2 regions of the Kouleothrix sp. genome follow, and region 1 is predicted to be linked to the other one. Evidence: riboswitches for the same ligand, from Rfam matches in the RefSeq annotation. Region 1 holds a riboswitch; the other holds the start of a gene.
The links. A riboswitch is a leader RNA that binds a small molecule or an ion and turns the genes downstream of it on or off. The one in region 1 is predicted to bind magnesium.
Positions count from the first base shown of each region.

Region 2: it holds a riboswitch for magnesium, as region 1 does, so the genes downstream of both, U0177_RS09625 (alpha/beta fold hydrolase) here and U0177_RS07165 (magnesium transporter) in region 1, are expected to answer to the same signal.

Region 1 covers NZ_JAXLWP010000006.1:243,436-246,837, forward strand. Annotated here, with positions in the region: gene U0177_RS07160 (Nramp family divalent metal transporter) at 1-248, opposite strand, end outside; gene U0177_RS07165 (magnesium transporter) at 539-1,813, opposite strand; M-box (ykoK) riboswitch at 2,084-2,246, opposite strand; gene U0177_RS07170 (HD domain-containing protein) at 2,267-2,869, opposite strand; gene U0177_RS07175 (zf-HC2 domain-containing protein) at 2,968-3,402, opposite strand, start outside.
Region 2 covers NZ_JAXLWP010000008.1:240,285-243,686, reverse strand. Annotated here, with positions in the region: gene mgtE (magnesium transporter) at 1-632, opposite strand, end outside; gene U0177_RS09625 (alpha/beta fold hydrolase) at 629-1,429, opposite strand; M-box (ykoK) riboswitch at 1,750-1,911, opposite strand; gene U0177_RS09620 (ammonium transporter) at 2,214-3,402, opposite strand, start outside.

The DNA of each region.
Region 1 (3,402 bases):
CCGACGCAGATCGTGACGATCACCATAGCCCAGAGCAGGCCATAGCCGTATGATGCGCCGGCCGAGGCGTAGGTGGCGATGCCGCCGGCGTCGTTGCCGGCGCTGGCGGCCAGCAGGCCCGGCCCAAGCGCCAGCAGGTAGGGCCAGAGCGTGCGGCGGCGCCTGCGCAGGCGCTCGCGCACCGTGTCGGGCGGGGCGGCCGGCTCGTGTGCTGCGATGGCCTGGGCACTCTCGTGATCGTGTGCCACGCGTGTACTCCATTTCTAGCCGCCGAGGCCGACCCACCCCAGCATTGTAATAGACTGTAGGACTTACGCAGTTGGCGGGCTTAGCCTTCGGTAGAGCGGTACTACCTCGTTTATTGTATGGGTTTTTCCGCGCGGAGTGCGGAAAAACTCAGACAGAAGATGGAGAAGTACCATGCTGCCGCAGGCAAATGCGCCCGATTGCGGGAGCCGGACAAGGCAACTGCGTAAGTCCTATTCCAATAAAGTCTCATGATGATCAGCAAGATCACAGCGAACTGACGACGACCGCGCTACCCGAAGGCGCGCGCGCCACGGCGCTGCCAGATCTCGGGCAGCATCACCGCCAGCGCATCGTCGACGGTGACAATGCCGATCATGCGGCCGGTCTCGTCGAGCACCGGCACGGCCAGCAAGTTGTACTCGGCGAGCACGCGTGCGGCGTCTTCGGCCCGATCTTCGGGGCTGACGGTCGGCACATCGTCGTCCATTATCTCGGTGAGCGGCGTGCCGGGGGCGGCCAGGATCAGGTTGCGCAGCCGCACAATGCCGTGCAGGTAGGCCGGCTCGTCGTCGGCCAGCGGCGCGGAGGGCGTGGCGCCGTCGGGCTGATCGCCGACGACATACACCGCCAGCAGCGGGTCGGGCACCTCTTCGAGCGCGCGGATGAGCTGCAGCGCCTCGCCTACGCTGGAGCCAACGCGCACGCGCACGAAGTCGGTGGTCATGATCCGGCCGGCGCTGTCTTCGTCGTAGGCCAGCAGCTGCTGCACGTCGGCGGCCTCTTCGGGCTCCATGCGCGCCAGCAATTGCTCGGCCACCTCGTCATCGAGATCTTCCAGCACGTCGGCAGCGGCGCTGGGCGCCATCTCTTCAAGAATATCGGCGGCGCGCTCCTGATCCATGCCCTCGAGCAGGTCGGCCAGGCGCTCGTCGCTGACTTCCTCGAGTGTCTCGGCGGCGGTCTCGTCGTCGAGGGCCGCGACGATCTCGGCGCTCTCGCGGTACGAGAGCGCGTCGACGATGCGCGCCAGATCGACGGGGTTGATCTCGGAGAGCCGGTCGTACGAGACCTTGAGCTGCACCGGCGCGGCGCTAGCGAGGTACTGGGCCTCGCGCCAGTCGATGATCTGCCGGCCGATGATCCGGTCGGCCAGGCGGCGCGGCCCCAGCCGGCGCACCAGCGCCTGCGGGCTGACATCAACGCCGATCAGGCGGTAGGCGCTCTCGGTATGGGCCAGCTGCACGTCGTTCACGCGCACAATCCGGCGGCCGGTGATGTCGATAATCTGGTGGTCGAGCACGTCCTTGCGCAGCAGCACTTCGCCGTCGCGCCGGCCGAACGGGCCGAGGTTGACCGTCGAGGTGCTGAGCTTGGCGACGCCGTTGATCGACACGAGCTGGGATGCGGGAACAAAGAAGAGCCGCCGGCGATCGCGCACCACCAGGCCGCTGATCGGCGGGTACGGGTCGCCGCTGATATGCACGATCACGTCGTCGAGCCGGCCGAGCGGCTCGCCGCTTGCGCCGTGGACGGCGCTGTCGAGGATCGATGCGAGGAAGAGCATTGCGCGCCTCCGTCTGCCGCAGACTGCCGGCAAACAAGGCCCCTACGCCACTCACGCGCGGGGGCCGGAGGCGGCACGCGTCAGGCGCCGAGGAGGCGCGCCAGACGTGCGGCCGGCAACAGGCGCGCCCACGCGATGGGCGCAGCGGCGGGTTGCGCCGCCAAGTTGCGGATGTGAGCTACAGTGGAACTATGACCGCCGTCCATACAACTCCATCAAAACGCCCCCTCGCAGTGGGTGCAAGGGGGCGGAAACGCGGCTTCGCGCTGTCCTCTCCCCCCTGGTTGAGCTTAAGCACTCACACAACGTAGCGCCGTGCAGTCACCTTGACGTGACCCTTAGGCCGGGCCGCGCCGTGTGCCCCTTAGCGTCTTTCGACGGTTCGGGACAGTGACCTGTGTTTGTGTGAGCGCCGCGCCTAACGAAGGAGCGACCATCGGTACGTGATTTTTATCACTGCGTACAGTATACCCCGCGCGCCGGGCGCGTGTCAAGTGCCGCGCGCTGCTCGATCAGGATGGCGGCCAGCTGGCGCAGCGTGGGGAATTCGTCGTCCCAGCCCGCGCCGGCGCCTTCCCAGAACTCGGCCAGCGCGCGGCTGCCGGCGCGCTCGTAGGCCAGCGCTTGCGCGAGCATCTCGATCCGATCGAGCCCTTTGACGAGCCGGGCCTCGCGGCTGGCGCCGCGCGCGTATTCGTCCCACAGCGCGAGGTAGTGGCCGGCCTGCGGCAGGGCGCCGAACAGCTCGGCGGCGGCCTGGCGCTCGGCGGCGTGCTTGGCATCGGCGCCCAGCAGGCGCCTGGCGCTCGCCGGCAGGTCGCCCAGCAGCGCCTCGGCCATGTCGTGCACCAGCGCGATCGCCAGCAGCCTGCCCTGGTCGAGCCCAGGCTCGGCGCCGGCCACCAGCAGCGCCAGGGCTGCCACGCCGAAGGTGTGCTCGGCCACGCTTTCAGGCTGAGCCACGCCGCGCTGCAGCCAGCCGGTGCGCGGCAGCAGCTTGAGTGCCGCCAGCCGGGCGTAGAGCGATACGATCTCGCCGGAGTGCTGCTCGTCCATTGCGCCTCCTCTGCTGAAAGGGAAGCGCATTATCGCACGCCCGCGCGGCCGCCGTCAACGATTGCGTGTCGTAGGCTAGGGCGGCCGCCAGTGGCGCGTCAGGGGCTGCCAGGCACGAACACTCCGTCCCAGGGCTGCCAGTCGGCGCGCGCAGCGGTGCGCCAGGCCACGCCGGGCGCGGCCGAGCTGTAGCGCGTGATCGTGTTGTGGGCGAAGTTCAGGCCGAAGAAGCTGCCGCCCGGCCCAACCACCACGTGGTGCTGGTCGTTCGAGGAGTCGATCCGCGCGGTGGTGCTGAGCGTATCGCTCGCCAGCAGCTCGATGCCGCCGCTGGCGCCGTTGCCGCGCGGCAGCGCCAGCAAGCCGTTGGCAAGCAGCTCGAGATCCCACAGCGGCGGCAGGGCGTCGAGGGTGGCCGCGATGCTCGATCGGTCGCTGCTGGCGATCCGCCAGATCATTGGCCGCGCGTCGGGCGCGGCGCGCGTCAGCGCCACGTACACCTTCGCGCCGTCGCGGCTGATCGCCAGCCAGCC
Region 2 (3,402 bases), on a different contig from region 1:
ATGACATCGCTCTGCATAAGCGCGTCGAGCCGGCGCTCGGGCGGCGCCGTGACGACGGCGTGCAGCGGCGCCACGCCCAGCAGCTGTTGGGCCGGGCCGAGCACGTACAGGTCGGTAAACGACTCGATCTCGGGGTCGCTGTGCCGCAGGTACACGAGCGTTTCGCCTGCGGTCATCTCGGGGCGCACGCGCACGAACTTCTCAGTCATCAGGCGGCCGGCGCTTTGCGGCGGGTAGCTGAGCAGCGCGCGCACCTCGGCCGCGTCGCCCGGCTCCATGGCCGCCAGCAGCGCCTGCTGGCGCTCGGGCACGTCCTCGCTAAGGATCTCGGCCACGTCGTCCATGGGCAGGCGGTCGAGCAGGTCGCCGGCCTTGTCGGCAGGCAGCTGCTCGAGCAGCTCGCGCGTAGCCTCGCGGCTGGTTTCGCCAAGCACATCGGCGGCCAGCGCGGGGGCGAGCAGGCCGAACACACGGATTTTGTCGTCGTCGTCGAGCCGGTCGATCACCTCGGCGATGTCGGCCGGGTGCCGGCCAGCCAGCAGCAGGCGCAGCCCATCGAGATCGTGTGCGGCCAGCACATTGCGCACGCGCTGCTCGAGCGCCTCGACCCAGGTGATCGTTCCGGTGCTCATGCGCGCGCCTCCTGGGTGGCGAGCCATGGCTCGACGATCGCCAGCAGCTCGGGGGTGTGGGTTGCGACGAGCCAGTGCCCGGCGTAGGGCAGGGTGTGCAGTTTGGCGCCAGGCAGCAGCGCGGCCAGCTCGTGGGCGTGGCGCAGTGGCGTCACGGTGTCGTGCTCGCCGGCCACAACCAGCGCCGGGCAGCCGAGCGTCGGCAGCCAGCTGCGGCTGTCGAAGCTCTGCAGCGCGCGCGCCACCGGGGCCACCCGGCCGCCCTGGCTATGCGCGAGCGCGGCGCCCACCGGCTCGGGGGGGCGCGCGCGCAGCTGGCCGTCGGCCAATGCGCCGGCGCGCCGAGGCCCAAGCAGGCGCAAGAGCTCGGGGCGCAGCCGTACTTTGATGCGCTCGGGCAGCGTGGCGGCGCTGCGCGCGTAGGCGCACACCAGCGCCAGGCCGCGCACGCGCGCCGGGTAGCGCAGGGCTAGCTGCTGGGCCACGGCGCCGCCGCTGGCGTAGCCCAGCACCAGGCACGACGGAATGTTCAGCAGATCGAGCAGATTCGCGACGTCGGCGGCCATGCGATCGATGCTGTCGGGGCCGGGCAGGCATGTGCTGTGGCCGTGGCCGCGCAGATCCGGTACGATCACCTGGAAGCGGCGCGCCAGCGCCGGGATGATCGGCCGGAAGATCGCGCCGGTGGCGCCGAGGCCGTGGAGCAGCAGCAGCGGCGTGCCGCTGCCGTGGAGAGTGCAGTAGAGCGCGGTGGCGCGGCGGTGGGCCGCGCGCATGCGCAGGGCGGGAGTTGCCATAATGTCCTCCAAATGTTCTGGTGGCGGCGTGGCCACCGGGATAGGCGGCGCGGGTGGCGGCGCCAGTGATATGGAGGACAAAAGCAGCGCCCCCACACCTCGCGGTGTGAGGGCGCATGCGGCGGCGCGGCGCGATCAGCTCATTCGAGCGCGCCAGGCCACGGCAGGTGCACAGTCACAACGCGAGTTCACCAGCGCACGGCGCCACTCAGCGCGCCGCGAGCAAGAATGACTGACGTCCATACAACCCCATAAAAAGCCCCCTCGGGCAAGCCCAAGGAGGCCAAAAGCACTGAGCGAACGTTTATACAAACGCCCTCGGCTTCTCCCCAACTTGAGCTTTGGCACTGCACAGCGTAGCCTTCGCAGTCGTGTTAGAGCGAGCCTTAGCTCGGACCGCCCTGGTATACCCCTGAGCGTCTTTCGACGGGCCGGGGCAACGACTTGTGTCTGTGCAGACGCCGCACCTAACGAGAGAGCGCGTACGCCTTGCCGGAATTCGTGTTCCGTCGGGGCCAGTATACACCGATTGCAGAGGCAGTGTCAATATCTTGTGAAATCTATGACAAAGAATTTATACCAGGCGCGCTTGTTTGAGCCGACTGCGTGCGGGTTTCGGAGTGGCGCGGAAAAACCGCCTACAAAAGGAAATCGGAGACTATGCTGCCGCAGGCTGCACGCTCGCCGCGTCGAAATGCACAGCAACGCAGCTGCGTGGCTTCGAGCAACAAAAAAGGGGTTCGGCGCGGCAAAACCGCGCCGAACCCCCTCCTGCGGGAATGTTTTAGCTGGCCGGAGCCGTAACGCCCGACACGCCAGCCGGCTCAGTGACCTGGCCGCCGGGCACTGCCACGCCGTCGGTGACGTAGCCAAGCTCGCCCATCTCGGGGATATCCAGGCCGTTGATCTCATCTTCGGCGCGGCTGCGCAGCCAGCCGGCGCGCTTGAGCGCCGCGAAGAACACGTACGACAGGCCAAACGCCCAGGTGGCGATCGCCACCACCTCGAGCACCTGCGGCAGGATCTGGCCGAAGCTGCCGCCGACAATGCCGGTGACCGGGGCGGTGACGCCGTTCCAGGCGCCGGTGTCGGGGTTGCCGACGGCGAAGATGCCGACGGCCAGCACGCCCCACATGCCGTTCACGAAGTGCACCGGCACGGCGCCGACCGGGTCGTCGATCTTGGCCTTCTCGAGCCAGCCCGAGGCCAGCACCACCAGCACGCCGGCCACCAGGCCGATGATCACCGCGCCCCACGGATCCACAAACGCGCACGGTGCGGTGATCGCCACCAGGCCGGCCAGGATGCCGTTCACCGACATCGACGGCGAGGGCTTTTTGGCCGGGGTGAAGAACCAGGTATAGAACATCGTGCTGCAGCCGCCGGCCGCGCCGGCCAGCAGCGTGTTGATCGCGGCTACCACCGTCAGGTTGATCGGCCAGAGCGAAGCTGCGGTGGTGACATTGCCGCTGGCGTCGGCCACCGCCGGGGTGATCAGGCCAAGCGACGAGCCGGGGTTGAAGCCGAACCAGCCGAAGAACAGGATGATCGTGCCGAGCACGCCCATTGGGATGTTGTGGCCGGGGATGGTGTTGGCGCTGCCGTCCTTATTGAACTTGCCAATGCGCGGCCCGAGCACCATGGCGATCGCCAGCCCAACCGCGCCGCCGGTCATGTGCACCACGCCCGAGCCGGCGAAGTCGACCGCGCCATTGCCGAGGCCGAGCGAGCGGCCGAGGTTGGCCAGCCAGCCGCCGCCCCAGACCCAGTTGCCGGCGATTGGGTAGATGAGCATGCTGACCCAGAAGCTCATGATCACGAAGCCCGAGAATTTAACGCGCTCGGCGCCCGAGCCAGTCGGGATCGTCGCAGCGGTGTCCATGAAGACCATCTGGAACAGGAAAAACGCGAAGATACCGGCGGCGCTGAGGCCGATGCCCTGCAGGAAGAAGCCGGTGGTGCCAAGCACGCCG